2 regions of the Kitasatospora sp. NPDC057940 genome follow, and region 1 is predicted to be linked to the other one. Evidence: riboswitches for the same ligand, from Rfam matches in the RefSeq annotation. Region 1 holds a riboswitch; the other holds the start of a gene.

Region 1 (6,934 bases):
TCCAGACCTCGTACGGGTACCTGGCCTTCGCCTTCGGCGGCGCCGTGCTCGCCAGCACGCTGGTGCTGCTCATCGCGGGCGCCCGGGGCGGGTCCCCGATGCGGCTGGTGCTCGGCGGCTCCGCGGTCGGCGCCACCTTCGGCGGGCTCACCGGCGTGCTGATCGTCAACTCGCCCGAGGCGTACGACCGGTACCGGGTGTGGGTGCTGGGCTCGCTGGCCGGGGTGGAGGGCTGGACGACGCTGCGCCAGCTCGCCCCGGTGCTCGGCGTGGGCTTCCTGCTCGCCCTGCTCGCCACCCGGCCGCTCACCGCGCTCGCGCTCGGCGACGACCTCGCCCGCGGCCTCGGCCACCGGCCCGGCGCCACCCGGGCCGCCGTCGCCTTCGCCGTCACCCTGCTGACCGCCTCGGCCGTCGCGCTGGCCGGCCCGATCTCCTTCCTCGGCCTGCTCGCCGGGTTCCTGGCGCGGGCCGTCGCCGGCCCCAGGGTCGGGCAACTCACCGTGCTCGCCGGACTGTTCGGCGCCGCCGTGCTCACCGGGGCCGATGTGCTGGCCCGGGTGGTGGCCCGCCCGTTCGAGGCGCCGGTGTCGGTGATCGTCTCCCTGGTCGGCGCCCCCGCGCTGATCGCGATCGTCCGCTCCCGCCGGACCGCCGCGCTCGGCATGGCCGACCCGGCCGAGGCCGCCCCCGTCCGGCGGTCCGAGCCGCCCGCGCCCAAACCCGACCTGGTGGTGCGGCGCGGCGCCTGGTCGCTGCTGCTCCCCCGCCGGGCACTGCTCGCCTCGCTCGCCCTGGCCGCGGCGCTGCTCGCCGTCGTCGTCGTGTCCGCCCACGCCGGGCAGAGCGAACTCGGCCTCGGCCGCACCCTCCAGGCCGTGTTCGGCTACGGCGACCGGCTGGACGTGCTGCTGGTGCAGAAGTTCCGGCTCGGCCGGATCGTCGCAGGGCTCGCCGCCGGCGCCGCCCTCGGCCTGGCCGGCTGCCTCACCCAGACCCTCGCCCGCAACCGCCTCGCCACCCCCGAACTGCTCGGCGTCAACGACGGCGCCACCGCCGCCGTCCTGATCTCCGCCACCGTCTCCGGTACCTTCGGCGCCTGGTGGGCCGGCCCGCTCGGCGCGCTGGCCGCCGTCCTGGTCGTCACCCTGGTCTCCGGCGGGCTCGGCGCGCAGGGCTACCGGGTGCTGGTCGTCGGCCTCGCGATGTCCGCGCTCGCCTCGGCCGTCATCCAGGTCGCGCTCGCCCGCCGCTCGCTCAACTCGGCCGGCTCGCTGTACGTCTGGACCTCCGGCAGCCTCAACGGGCGGGACTACGCCATCGCCACCCCGGTCCTGATCGGGCTGGCCGTGCTCGTGCCGCTCGCCCTGGCGGTGGCCCGGCGGCTGGCGGTGCTGCGCTTCGACGACAGCGTGGCCGCCTCGCTGGGCGTCGACCCGGGCCGGGTCCGGCTCGGCTGCCTGCTGCTGGCCGTCGCGCTGGCCGGGCTGGCCGTCGGCGTGTGCGGGCCGGTCGGCTTCGTCGCGCTGGCCGCGCCCGTGATCGCCGGGCGGCTGGCCGGGCCGGCGCGCGTGCCGGTCCTCGGCTCGGCGCTGACCGGCGCCGTCCTCGTCGTGCTCGCCGACACCGTGGGGCGGGTGCTGATCGGCGGGGTGGAGATCCCCGTCGGCATCGTCACCACCGTCCTCGGCGGCCCCTTCCTGCTCTGGGTGCTGCTCGGCCGCAAGGGCACCCCCGCCTAACCTCCCCGAGGAGTCCCGCAGATGGAAACCCTTCCCCTCGTCGAGCCCGATCCGGCCGACCCCGCCTACCGCCTGGTCACCTTCGTGCACGAGGACGCGTCGTGCGACGGCGTGCTCGCCCTCCTGCACACCGTCACCGACAAGGACCGGCACGCCGGCGACCTCGCCCCGCACCTGATGACCCGCCGCGACGACGGCCGCTGGTCGATCACCTACCGGCTGCGCGCCGACCACCGGGCGTCCTACCAGCTGTACCCGTTCCGGGGGGACGCCCCCGGCACCGCCCGGGCGGACTGGCTGCGCGTCCTCGACCACGCCCGCCCCGACCCGCACGACGCCGCCCCCCGGCTGCCCGCCCGCGACGGGCGCCACCCGTCGTCCGTGCTCAGCCTGCCCGACGCCCCCGCCCAGCCGTACGTCCGGCGGCGCGACGGCGTGCCGCGCGGGCGGACGGTGGCCCACGAGGTGGCCGGGCGGCGGGTGGACGTCCACCTCCCCGCCGGGGGCGGGCCCTCCGCCGGCGGCGGGCCGTTCGCGGTGGCCGTGCTGCTGGACGGCGAGATGTGGGGCGAGGTGCTGTCGGTCGGCGACACCCTCGACAACCTGACGGCGGACGGCGCCATCCCGCCCACCGTCGCCCTGCTCGTCCACACCATGGGCCCCTGCCGGCCCGACGACCTCAGCTGCAACCCGGCCTTCGTCGACCTCCTCGCCGACCGCCTCCTCCCCTGGGCGGCGGCGGAGTTCGGCACCACCACCGACCCGGCCGACACCGTCATCGCCGGCCAGAGCGCGGGCGGCCTCACCGCCGCCTTCGCCGCGTTCCGGCGCCCCGACCGCTTCGGCGGCGCGCTCTGCCAGTCCGGTTCCTTCTGGTGGCCGGACGAGACCGAGTTCGACGAGGGCAGTGAGTGGCTGACCCGCCAATTCGCCCGCGAGCAGCGGCGGGAGGCCCGGTTCTACGTCGAGGTCGGCCTCCAGGAGTGGATGCTGCTCCCGCAGAACCGCCACCTGCGCGACGTCCTCACCGCCCGCGGCTACGACCTCGCGTACCGCGAGTTCAACGGCGGCCACGACTACGCCTGTTGGCGCGGCGGGCTGGCGGACGGACTGGCGCACCTGCTCGGGGCTGCCTGACGGTCCCCACCGGATCGGCGGACCGGCGCGCGGCGACGGGGGCGTGCTAGCGTCCCGGTGGCGGCGCGCCGGTGACCGCCCCGGACGAGATGTGCGCCGTACCCGGCCCGCCAAGACGACGCACCGAAGGAGACGTCATGGCCGCCGGTGCCCCGATCGCCCGTCCGCTCGACGTGCGGTGGATCCACGGGTCCCCGTCCGCGAAGCACAACGCGGACCCGGACATCCAGGTCCACGCGTACGACGAGCACACCGTCATCCTGCGGCAGAACAAGGCGGTCAACTACGAGGCGCCGTTCCTGTTCCTGCTGTTCGGGGGCGAGCGGGCCGTCCTGATCGACACCGGGGCCACCGCCTCCGCCGCGTACTTCCCGCTGCGCACCGTGGTCGACGGGCTCATCGACCGGTGGCTCGCCGACCACCCCCGCGACGGCTACGGACTGCTCGTCCTGCACACCCACCCGCACGGCGACCACGTCGCGGGCGACGGACAGTTCGCCGACCGGCCCGCGACGACCCTGGTCGGCGCCGACCCGGCCACGGCCTGGCCGTACTTCGGCTTCGACCAGGACCCGGACGCCGTCGCGCGGGTGGACCTGGGCGGCGGCCGGGTGCTCGAATGCCTGGCCACCCCGGGCCACCACCCGGCGGCCGTCACCTACTACGACCCGTGGACGGGCCTGCTGCTCACCGGCGACACCGTCTACCCGGGCCGCCTCTACATCGACGACTGGCCGGCCTTCACCCGCACCGTCGACCGGCTGATCGACTTCGCCGAACGCCGCCCGGTGACGCACCTGCTCGGCTGCCACATCGAGATGACCCGCACCCCCGGCGTCGACTACCCCATCCGCACGACCCACCAGCCCGACGAGCCGCCCCTGCAGCTGACCGTCGGACACCTCCGGGCCATCCGCACCGCACTCGCCGACCTCGGCGACCGGCCGCGCCGGCACGCCCTGCCCGACCTGATCCTCTGGCCGAGCGCCTGAGCCCATCGGCCGGGCGCCCGGTGATCAGTCCTTGTACGGGACGAGCCGCGAGAGGTCCAGTTCGAAGCCGAACGGATCGGGAACCCTGATCGTCCCGCCGAACTCCCGCTCGGTCCTCGTGTGGTACCGGTCGTGGTTCGGCTCGGAGAACAGCGTGACCGTCTGCTGCCGCGGGTCCACGATCAGGTAGAGCGGGAAGCCCATGCGCGGGTAGTCGCGGACCTTCCCCGTCCAGTCGTTCTCGGGATTGGACGGGGAGACGATCTCGACCGCGATCAGGGCCAGCTCGGCGGGGATGTCGTGGCCGGCCAGGTCGATGACGTCCTCGGGCAGGTAGGTGAGGTCGGGATTGCGCACGGAGCCGACCTCGGGTGAGGAGAGGTCACTGTTCCCGGTGGGGAAGTAGCCGGGAGGGCAGTGCGCCTCGAACTGGCGTTGGACCAGCGCGAGGTTCAGCTGGTGGACCGACGACGGTGACGCCTGCATGACGATGATGTCGCCGGACAACTCCACCTTGTAGCCGTCCGGGAGACTGCGCCGGGCCTCTTCGAGAAGACGGTAGTGCTCGGGGTTCATGGGCTCTCCTCCAGTGCTCCGGCCACCGTACGGCAGCCGGAGCCGATTCAGGGTCCCGGCGCCTCCCGGGGGAGGCGGGTGGTGAGGAGGGTGCCGGCCGCGACCAGGGCGGCGGTGAGCAGGAGGGCGAGGCGGTAGGGGCCGGGTGAGCCGCCGTCGGTGTCCAGGGCGCCGATGAGGGCGGCGGTGGCGGCGATGCCGAGGGCGCCGCCGAGGGTTCGGACGATGGTGAACAGGCCCATGGCGCGGCCCATCGCGGGCCCGGGGACGTCGGCGAAGCCGGCGATCTGGACGGTGAGCACGGCGGTGCCCAGGACGAGCCCGACCGCGAACATCAGCGCCCGTACGGCCCAGGGGTTCTCGGCGAAGCCGAGGGCGGCCAGGACGAGGGCGGCGAGCAGCAGCGCGGGCAGCGCGAGGCGGCGGGGGCCGAACCGGGGCAGCAGGCGGTCGACCACCTGGGAGGCGGCCATCAGGCCGATCGCCTCGGGGAAGACGCTCAGCCCGGCGTCGAGGGCCGAGGCCCCGAGGGCGGCCTGGTAGAGCAGCGGGAGGACGAACAGCGCGCCCATCAGGCCGGCCGAGGTGAGCAGGGCCAGCCAGGTGGCGGTGCCGAAGGTGCGGTCGGCGAGCTGCCGCAGGTCCACCAGCGGTTCGGCGGCGCGGAGTTGGTGGCGCACGGCGATGCCGAGCAGGACGAGGCCGGCCACGCCGCTGAGCGCCACTCCCGGCGAGGACCAGCCGTGCGCCGGGCCGAAGCCGAGCGCGTAGGTGAGCAGTCCGAGGCCGGGGGTGGCGAGCAGGAAGCCGGTGGTGTCGAAGCGGCCGGCCGGGGGCTCGTCCGCCGCGCGCAGGCCGACGAGCCCGGTCACGACGGCCGCGACCCCGATCGGCACGTTGACCAGGAACAGCCAGTGCCAGGAGAGGTGTTCGGTCAGGAGGCCGCCGAGCGGCGGGCCGAGGGCGGGCATCAGGGCGGTCGGGACGATCAGGATCCGGCTCAGGCCGGCCCGTTCGTGCGGGGCGAAGGCCCGGAACAGCAGGGTCATCCCGACGGGGGTGAGCAGCCCGCCGGCCACGCCCTGGACGGCCCGCGCGGCGGCGAGCGAGCCGAGGCCGGGCGCGGCGGCGCACAGGGCGGAGGCGAGGGTGAACGCGGCCAGCGAGCCGAGGAAGACCCGTTTCACGCCGAACCGGTCGCCGAGCCAGCCCGCCACCGGCAGGCCGACGGCGAGGCCGACCAGGAAGGCCGTCTCGACGGCGTTGGCGGCCGAGACGGGCCGCCCGAAGTCCTCGGCGATGGTGAACAGCGCGGGGTTGACGATGGTCGAGTCCAGGCCGTTCATGCACATCGCGGCGGTGTAGACCACGACCACCGCGGCGCGCCCCGCGAGCAGGGGGCGCGCCGGGGCGGCCTCGACGGCCGGAGGGGTCACAGGTCGGTCCAGTGGGCGGTGATCCACTGCACGGCGTCGGCGCGCTCGCACGGGCCGTGGGAGACGTTCCAGCCGGCCGGGACGGCGGCGAAGGCCGGCCAGAGCGAGTGCTGGCCCTGGTCGTTGACGAGGGCGAGGAACTCGCCCTCGCCGTCGAAGGGGTTGGCGGGGGCGTCACTCATCGGAGGACTTCTCCAGGTGGTCGGTGATCACGCGGGCGATGTGCGCGATCGGGGCGGGCAGGGTCATGTCCTTGTGCGAGCAGGCGACGTCGGTGTTGTCGATGCGGCCGGACACGTACGGGGTCCAGAGTTCGGGCACCAGGGTCTCGTCGATGGTGTCGACGGTGGCGCGGAAGAACAGCACGTCGCCGTCGAAGGGGCGGTGGTCGTGGCCCCGGACGAGGTGGTTGGTGTTGAGGTAGATCCGGTTGAGGGCGGCCACGGTGGCGTCGTCGAGTCCGGCCAGCGGGCTGCCCTCGCGGCGCAGCAGCTCGGTGACGGCGGCGAGTTCGAGCGGCCGCCCGGCGAGGTCCTCGGGGCCGTAGCCGCCCATGGTGAGCAGCGCCTCCAGCGCCTCGGCCTGGTCGGGGACGGGCAGGTCGCGGAAGCCCTCGGCGGGGTAGGCGTCCAGGATCGCGAGCAGTTCGACGGCGTGGCCGAGGTCCTGGAGCCGGACGGCGACGGCGTGCGCGATGATCCCGCCGGTGGACCAGCCGAGCAGCCGGTACGGGCCCTCGGGCTGGACCTCGCGCAGCCGGTCGACGTAGTGCGCGGCCAGTTCGTCCAGGGTCTGCGGCAGGGGCCGGGCCGCCGTGGCGGCGCCGACGCCCTGGGCCTGGAGGCCGTAGATCGGCAGGTCGGCGGGCAGGTGGCGGATCAGGCCGGTGTAGCACCAGCTGAGGCCGCCGGCGGGGTGGACGGCGAACAGCGGGGTACGGCGTCCGGGCGCGGCGGGCCGCAGCGGGAGCAGGACGTCCAGCGCGTCGGCGTCCTGCGAGCCGGCCGCCAGGGCCGTGTCGAGGGCGGCGACGGTGGGCGACTGGAACAGG
Region 2 (6,934 bases), on a different contig from region 1:
CGCACGGCGCCCCGGCCGGCGGCACCGCCCCGGCCGGCGTCCCGTACGGCGCCACCCCCGCCCACGGCATCCGGCTCCCCGAGGACGACCACGCATCATGACGTCGCCTACCGACATCGGCGCAGCACTCCAGCAGGACGGCGGCGAGGGCGGTGCACCGGAGCCGTTCGGCCTGGGCAGCTCACCGCTGCGCAGCGACGCGCTGCCCAAGGCGCTCGGCATCTACCCGTACGCGGCCGATCTGTGGGCCGAGGGGCTGCTCTGGGGCGCGGTGCTGCGCTCGCCGCACCCGCACGCCCGGATCAGGGGCATCGACACCGCGGCCGCGCTCGCGCTGCCCGGCGTGCACGCCGTGGTCACCGCCGCCGACCTGCCGCCCGGCCCGGACGGAAGCCCGGACGGCGCCCCGGCCGGGCCGATCGTCGCCGACCGGCCGGTGCTGGCCGCGGGCGTGGTGCGCCACCACGGCGAGCCGATCGCCGCGGTGGCCGCCGACCACCCGGACACCGCCCGGCTGGCGGTCGGTCTGATCGCGGTCGACTACGAGCCGCTGGAGGCCGTCACCGACCCCGAGCAGGCCTTCACCGCCCCGTCGCTGCACCCGGACGGCAACCTGTTCCGCCACCTGCCGCTGCGCACCGGGGACCCGGACGCGGCCGGCGAGATCATCATCGAGGGCCTCTACCAGGTCGGCCGTCAGGACCCGGCCCCGCTCGGCGCCGAGGCCGGGCTGGCCGTGCCGCGCCCGGACGGCGGCGTCGAACTGCACCTGTCCTCCACCGACCCGCACGGCGACCGCGACCGCACCGCCGCCTGCCTCGGCCTGGAGCCCGACCGGGTCCGGCTGGTGGTCACCGGCGTGCCCGGGGCCACCACCGACCGCGAGGACCTCTCCTTCCAGGTCACCCTGGCGCTGCTGGCGCTGCGCACCGGCCGCCCGGTGAAGATGACCCTCACCCGCGAGGAGTCCTTCCACACCCACCCCTCGCGCCACCCCGCGCTGCTGCGCTACCGCCACCACGCCGACGCCGAGGGCACCCTGGTGAAGGTCGAGGCGCAGATCCTGCTGGACGGCGGCGCGTACGCGGACGTCTCCGCCGAGGCGCTGGCCGCCGCCACCGCGTTCTCGGTCGGCCCGTACGTCTGCCCGAACGTCTTCGTGGACGCCTGGGCGGTGCGCACCAACAACCCGCCGGCCGGGCGGATGCGCGGCGAGGGCGCGTTGCAGGCCTGCTTCGCCTACGAGTCGCAGCTGGACCAGCTGGCCGCCCGGATCGGCGTGGACCCGGTGGAGATCCGCCGCCGCAACGCGATGTCCACCGGCGACCCGATGCCCACCGGACAGGCCGTCACCTGCCCGGCGCCGGTCGGCGCGCTGCTGGAGGCCGTCGCGGCCGAGCCGCTGCCGGCCCTGCCGGTGGACGACCCGGACGCCGAGTGGCTGCTGCCGGGCGGGCCCGGTGGCGCCGGCGACCCGGCGGCGGTGCGGCGCGGGATCGGCTACGCCGTCGGCATGGTGCACATGCTCGGCGCCGAGGGCGAGGACGAGGTCTCCACCGCCACCGTGCGGGTCAGCGGCGACCACGCCACGGTGATCTGCGCGGCCGTCGACTCCGGGCAGGGGTTCGCCACGCTGGCCCGGCAGATCGTGCAGACCGTGCTGGGCGTCAGCGAGGTGTACATCGCGCCGGCCGACAGCGACCAGTCCATCGCCGGTCCCTCCGCCCGCGGCCGGCACACCTGGGTCTCCGGCGGCGCCGTCGAGCGCGCCGCGCTGATGGTCCGCCACCAGCTGCTCCAGCCGATCGCCGCCAACTTCGGGATGTCGGTGGAACTGCTGCAGATCGCCGACGGCAAGATCACCTCGTACGACGGGGTGCTCGGCATGCCGGTCGCCGAGGCGCTGGAGGGCAAGGAGCTCTGGGCGACGGCCCAGTGCCGCCCGCACCCCACCGAGCCGCTGGACGAGTCCGGGCAGGGCGACGCCTTCGTGTCGATCGCGTTCTGCGCGATGCGCGCGGTGGTGGACGTGGACATCGAGCTGGGCGCCGTCCGGGTGGTCGAGATGACGGTCGCCCAGGACGTCGGCCGGGCGCTGAACCCGCGGCAGATCGAGGACCGGATCGAGGCGGGCGTGGCCCAGGGCGTCGGCCTGGCGCTGCTGGAGGACCTGCGCACCGAGGGCGGCGTGCTGCTGAACCCCTCGCTCACCGGCTACCGGCTGCCCACCGCGCTGGACACCCCGCAGGTGCGGATCGCCGCCCTGCTGGAGGAGCGGGACGTGGTCGCCACCTTCGGGGCCAAGGCGGTCAGCGCCGCCCCCGCGGTGGTCGCCCCGGCGGCCGTGGCCGCCGCCGTCCGGGCGGCCACCGGCCTGCCGGTCGGCCGGCTGCCGATCCGGCCGGAGGACGCGGTCGCGGTCTGACGGCCGGGGGCGGCGGTTTCGGCCGACCGCCCCGGAAATACCGTAAACAGGAATTGCCGGTCGACGGAATGTCGACCGGCAATTCCATTTCCGGCGAGGCCATGACGGGAATCGAACCCGTGTACACCGCTTTGCAGACGGTTCCCTAAGCCACTCGGGCACACGGCCAGTGAATTCATAGTGGCGGAATGCGCGGGGGGCCGTCAACGGCGGAATGTAAATTCTGTATGGCGGCTTGTGCTACGGTCGGAACCAGGTGGCCGGTCGCCCGGCCGCCCCGGACGAGCGCGTCGTACCCGGTGACGACAAGACGGCGCAGTTCAGCGGCAATCCGGCCGCTGTGGACTGCGGAGGTAGGCCGTCATGGCATGGCTCGTTCTGATCATCTCGGGTGTCCTGGAGACCGTGTGGGCGGTGGCCCTGGAGTCGTCCAAGGGCTTTTCCCGGCTCACCCCCAGCCTCGTCTTCGGTGTGGCCCTGCTGCTGAGCATGGGCGGGCTGGCGTACGCGATGCGCACCATTCCGATCGGCACCGGCTACGCGGTCTGGGTCGGCATCGGCGCGGTCGGCACCGCGCTCTACGGCATGGCCGTCCTGGGGGACGCGGTGACGGCGGCCCGGATCGGCTGCCTGCTGCTCATCGTCTCCGGCGTGGTCGGCCTGAAGGTGCTCCACTGACCTCCGCCTGAGCTTCCCCCTGACCCTGGTCCTAAGCCCTGCGGACTAGCTGATCACCGACTCGGGTCAGGGGTCATGAAGCTAGACGGCCCTTACGATGTTACGTATGACCACTGCCTCCCCCACCTCGGTCGACTCCGCCTCGATACCCTCCGAACCCGACCCCGGTGGCGGGGTCCTCAGCGGCCGCTACCGCGCTCTGACGCTGGGGATCGTGTCGGTGGTCCTGGTGATCGCCTTCGAGGCGACCGCCGTCAACACCGCGATGCCGACCGCGGCCCGCCAGCTGAACGGCATCGGGCTGTACGCCTTCGCCTTCTCCGGATACTTCACCACCACGCTGTTCGCGCTGGTCGTCTCCGGGCAGTGGTGCGACCGGCGCGGGCCGATGCAGCCGCTGTTCACCGGCATCGCGGTGTTCGGCGCGGGACTGGTGGTGGCCGGGACGGCGCCGGGCATGTGGGTGTTCGTGGCCGGGCGGGCGATCCAGGGCCTGGGCGGCGGGCTGGTGATCGTCGCGCTGTACGTGGTGGTCGGCCGGGCCTTCCCGGAGCGGCTGCGGCCGGCGGTGTTCGCGGCCTTCTCCTCGGCCTGGGTGCTGCCCTCCATCGTCGGGCCGCTGGTCTCCGGCGCGATCACCCAGCACCTCGGCTGGCGCTGGGTGTTCCTGGCCGTGCCGGTGCTGATCCTGCTGCCGCTGGCCGTGATGGGCCCCGCGCTGGCCCGCTCCGAGCGGGAGCACCCGGTGGCCAGGGGCGCGGAGTTCGACCGCCGGCGCACCCTGCTGGCCGCGATGGCGGCGCTCGGTGCCGGCCTGCTGCAGTACGCGGGCGGGCGGCACGACCTGATCGGGCTGCTCCCCGGGGTCGTCGGGGCGGCGCTGCTGGTGCCGGCCGTCCTGGGGCTGCTGCCCCGGCGGACGCTGCGGGCCGGGCGGGGGCTGCCGGCGGTGATCCTGCTGCGCGGACTGGCGGCCGGGGCGTTCCTCGGGGCCGAGGCCTTCGTCCCGCTGATGATGACCACCGAGCGCGGCCTCTCGCCGACGATGTCGGGGCTCACCCTGACCAGCGGCGGGCTCACCTGGGCGCTGGGCTCCTGGTTGCAGGGGCGGCCGGGGGCCGAGCGCTACCGCGAGGCGATGATCCGGGGCGGGTTCGTGCTGACCGCGGTGGCGATCGCGGGCGCCGCGCTGGTGCTGGTCCCGGCGGTGCCGGCCTGGGTGGCGGCGGTGGCCTGGGGCGTCGGCGGCATCGGGATGGGACTGACCGTCGCGAGCGTCAGCGTGCTGATGATGAAGCTCTCCGCGCCGGAGGACGCCGGGGTGAACTCGGCGGCCCTGCAGATGAGCGACGCGCTGGGCAACGTCCTGCTGACGGGCCTGGCGGGGGTGATGTTCGCGGTGCTGGGCGGCGGCTCGCTCGCCGCCGCCCACGAGGGCGCCGGGGCCACCGCCTCGGCCGGGGCCACCGGGTCGCCCGCGGCGTTCGCGGTGATCCTGCTGGCCATGGCCGGCGTGGCGCTGCTGGGGGCGCTGCTCGCCGGCCGGGTCCGGGTCAGGTCCTGAGGGTCAGCCGGCAGCGGCGGCGGAGGGCACCGGCGGTGCCCCGGGGGTGCCGAGGAAGGCCTCCCAGCCGCCGGTCGGCGCCTGGCCCGGGGCGAGGCCCTGGAGCTTGCGCAGCACCGCGGTGTCCTGGGCGTCCAGCCAGTCCACCAGTTGGCGGAACGAGACCAGCCGGACCTCCGGCTTGTCCGCGATCGTCCGGAGCACGTCCTCGACGGCGTTCATGTAGATGCCGCCGTTCCACTCCTCGAAGTGGTTGCCGATGACGTAGGGCGCCCGGTTGCCGTTGTAGGTGCGGTCGAAGCCCAGCAGGTAGGCGTCGCGGGCCTGGGCCTGGAAGCCCGGGTAGAGCGCCGGGTCGGCCTTGGTGTTGGGGCCGCACTGGTTGTACATGATGTTGTAGTCCATCGACAGCACCTGGAAGGTGTGCCCGGGGAAGGGGATGGACTGCAGCGGGAGGTCCCAGAGCGCGCCGCCCTGGATCTTCTGCGGCCACACCTGGGTGCCGTTGCCGCTGCTGTCGTAGCGCCAGCCGCGCTTGACCGCGGTGGGCAGCAGGTTGCGCTGGCCCTCCAGGCAGGGGGTGCGGCTGCCGACCAGCTCCCTGCGGTAGTCGAAGGGCAGCGCGGGCAGGTCGGTGAAGCCGGTGTTGGTGCGCCAGTTCGTCACGAAGTCCATGGCCTGCTGGATCTCGCTGTCCCAGTCCTCCGGGGACCACTTGCCGACGCCGGTGGCGCCGCAGAAGTGGCCGTTGAAGTGGGTGCCGATCTCGTGGCCCTCCAGCCAGGCCGCGTGCACGTTCTCCAGGGTGTCGTGGATGTGCTGGTCGGTGAGGTAGCCGATCTCGGAGGCGCCGACCTTGTGCTGCGGGGGGCGGTAGAGGTCCTTCTTGGACTCGGGCAGCAGGTAGAGGCCGCTGAGGAAGAAGGTCATCGAGGCGTTGTGCTCCTGCGCCAGCCGGCGGAAGCGGGCGAACAGGCCGTTGTCGAGCTCGCCGGCGCCGTCCCAGGAGAAGACCACGAACTGCGGCGGCCGTTCGCCGGCCTTGAGCCGCTCGGGGGTGGGCTGGTGGGGCTGGGCCCCGGTGTCGGAGGTGGAACCGTCGCCGATCAGGACGGCCTGCGGCTCGGCGACGTCCGTGGGGCCGGCGCTCTGGTCGACGGCCGCGCCGCTGGGAGGGACGGCCGAGCCGATCATCGGCTTGTCGGCGCTGTTGCTTCCGCAGCCGGTCGCCAGGGTGGCGGCGGAGGCCGCACCGGCGGCCAGCAGGGTGCGGCGGGAGAGAGCGGCCATGGTCACTCCGTTCATGAGGCGTTCGGCAGGCGTACAGGCGTGCGGAAATCCGGTCGGACAAGTGGGGTGATAGAACCCGTGACCGGGTCAGCATGGCAGCTGACCCCGATCGGTCGGCCAGGCGCCACTGGCAGTCGTCATCGATCGCCCGATTGACGCAACCGGACCGACCCCCCGCGCCGTCGAAGCTCGTACCGAGGCGTTCCGGTGGCGCTTTCACCTGGGAAACGGCCGTCGCGTTCCGTCACCGGGTGCCCACTGGGCGCAGGGATTCGGGCGGTTGCCCTGCCGATCGGGGGGTGTCATTACACCCATCGTGTGGACGTGCTCTAAGGTCCGATCCGATTGAATTGTTTCCCAGGAAACTCCCAGGATCGGGAATCCGTCGGTAGAGGGGAGCGCCCGTGGGCGTCCAGCAGAGCAGGAGCCCGTGGCCGGGCACCCTGGCGGCCGCTGCCGCGCTGGTGCTCGGCGCCTGGCTGCTGCACGACGGCGGGCAGGGCGCGCTGCCGCCCGCCCCCGGCGGCACGCAGACGCTGTCCGGCTTCGCCCCGGTCTCCGTCGTCCCGCCGCTGGGCCCCTCCGACCCCACCCGCATCCGCATCCCGGCCGTCCGGCTGGACGCCCCGGTCACCGCGCTCGGGCTCGACCCCGACGGCCACCTCCAGGCCCCGCCCGAGGCGGACCGCAACCTGGCCGGCTGGTACCGCGGCGGGGCCAGCCCCGGGCAGCGCGGCACCGCCATCCTGGACGGGCACGTCGACAACAAGGCCGGCCCGGCCGTCTTCTACAACCTGGGGGCGCTCCGGCGCGGAGACCGGATCGAGATCGCCCGCGCGGACGGCGCCGTCGCCGTCTACCAGCTGTACGCCATCGAAGTGCACGACCGAAAGGACTTCCCGGACGACCGGGTCTACCGCCAGGCCGCCGACGCTCAGCTGCGGGTCATCACCTGCGGCGGCGCGTACAGCGCCGAG

The links. A riboswitch is a leader RNA that binds a small molecule or an ion and turns the genes downstream of it on or off. The one in region 1 is predicted to bind guanidine.
Region 2: it holds a riboswitch for guanidine, as region 1 does, so the genes downstream of both, ACFVTF_RS16710 (SMR family transporter) here and ACFVTF_RS15660 (MBL fold metallo-hydrolase) in region 1, are expected to answer to the same signal.

Annotation. Positions count from the first base shown of each region.
Region 1 is NZ_JBHVPH010000008.1:135,177-142,110, reverse strand. It holds gene fhuB (Fe(3+)-hydroxamate ABC transporter permease FhuB) at 1-1,742, shown strand, start outside; gene fes (enterochelin esterase) at 1,764-2,879, shown strand; guanidine-III (ykkC-III) riboswitch at 2,944-3,004, shown strand; gene ACFVTF_RS15660 (MBL fold metallo-hydrolase) at 3,017-3,871, shown strand; gene ACFVTF_RS15655 (Uma2 family endonuclease) at 3,896-4,447, opposite strand; gene ACFVTF_RS15650 (DHA2 family efflux MFS transporter permease subunit) at 4,495-5,883, opposite strand; gene ACFVTF_RS15645 (MbtH family protein) at 5,880-6,065, opposite strand; gene ACFVTF_RS15640 (amino acid adenylation domain-containing protein) at 6,058-6,934, opposite strand, start outside.
Region 2 is NZ_JBHVPH010000009.1:61,737-68,670, forward strand. It holds gene ACFVTF_RS16695 (2Fe-2S iron-sulfur cluster-binding protein) at 1-101, shown strand, start outside; gene ACFVTF_RS16700 (xanthine dehydrogenase family protein molybdopterin-binding subunit) at 98-2,425, shown strand; tRNA gene ACFVTF_RS16705 (tRNA-Cys) at 2,522-2,593, opposite strand; guanidine-III (ykkC-III) riboswitch at 2,679-2,745, shown strand; gene ACFVTF_RS16710 (SMR family transporter) at 2,789-3,103, shown strand; gene ACFVTF_RS16715 (MFS transporter) at 3,210-4,667, shown strand; gene ACFVTF_RS16720 (hypothetical protein) at 4,671-5,957, opposite strand; gene ACFVTF_RS16725 (class F sortase) at 6,362-6,934, shown strand, end outside.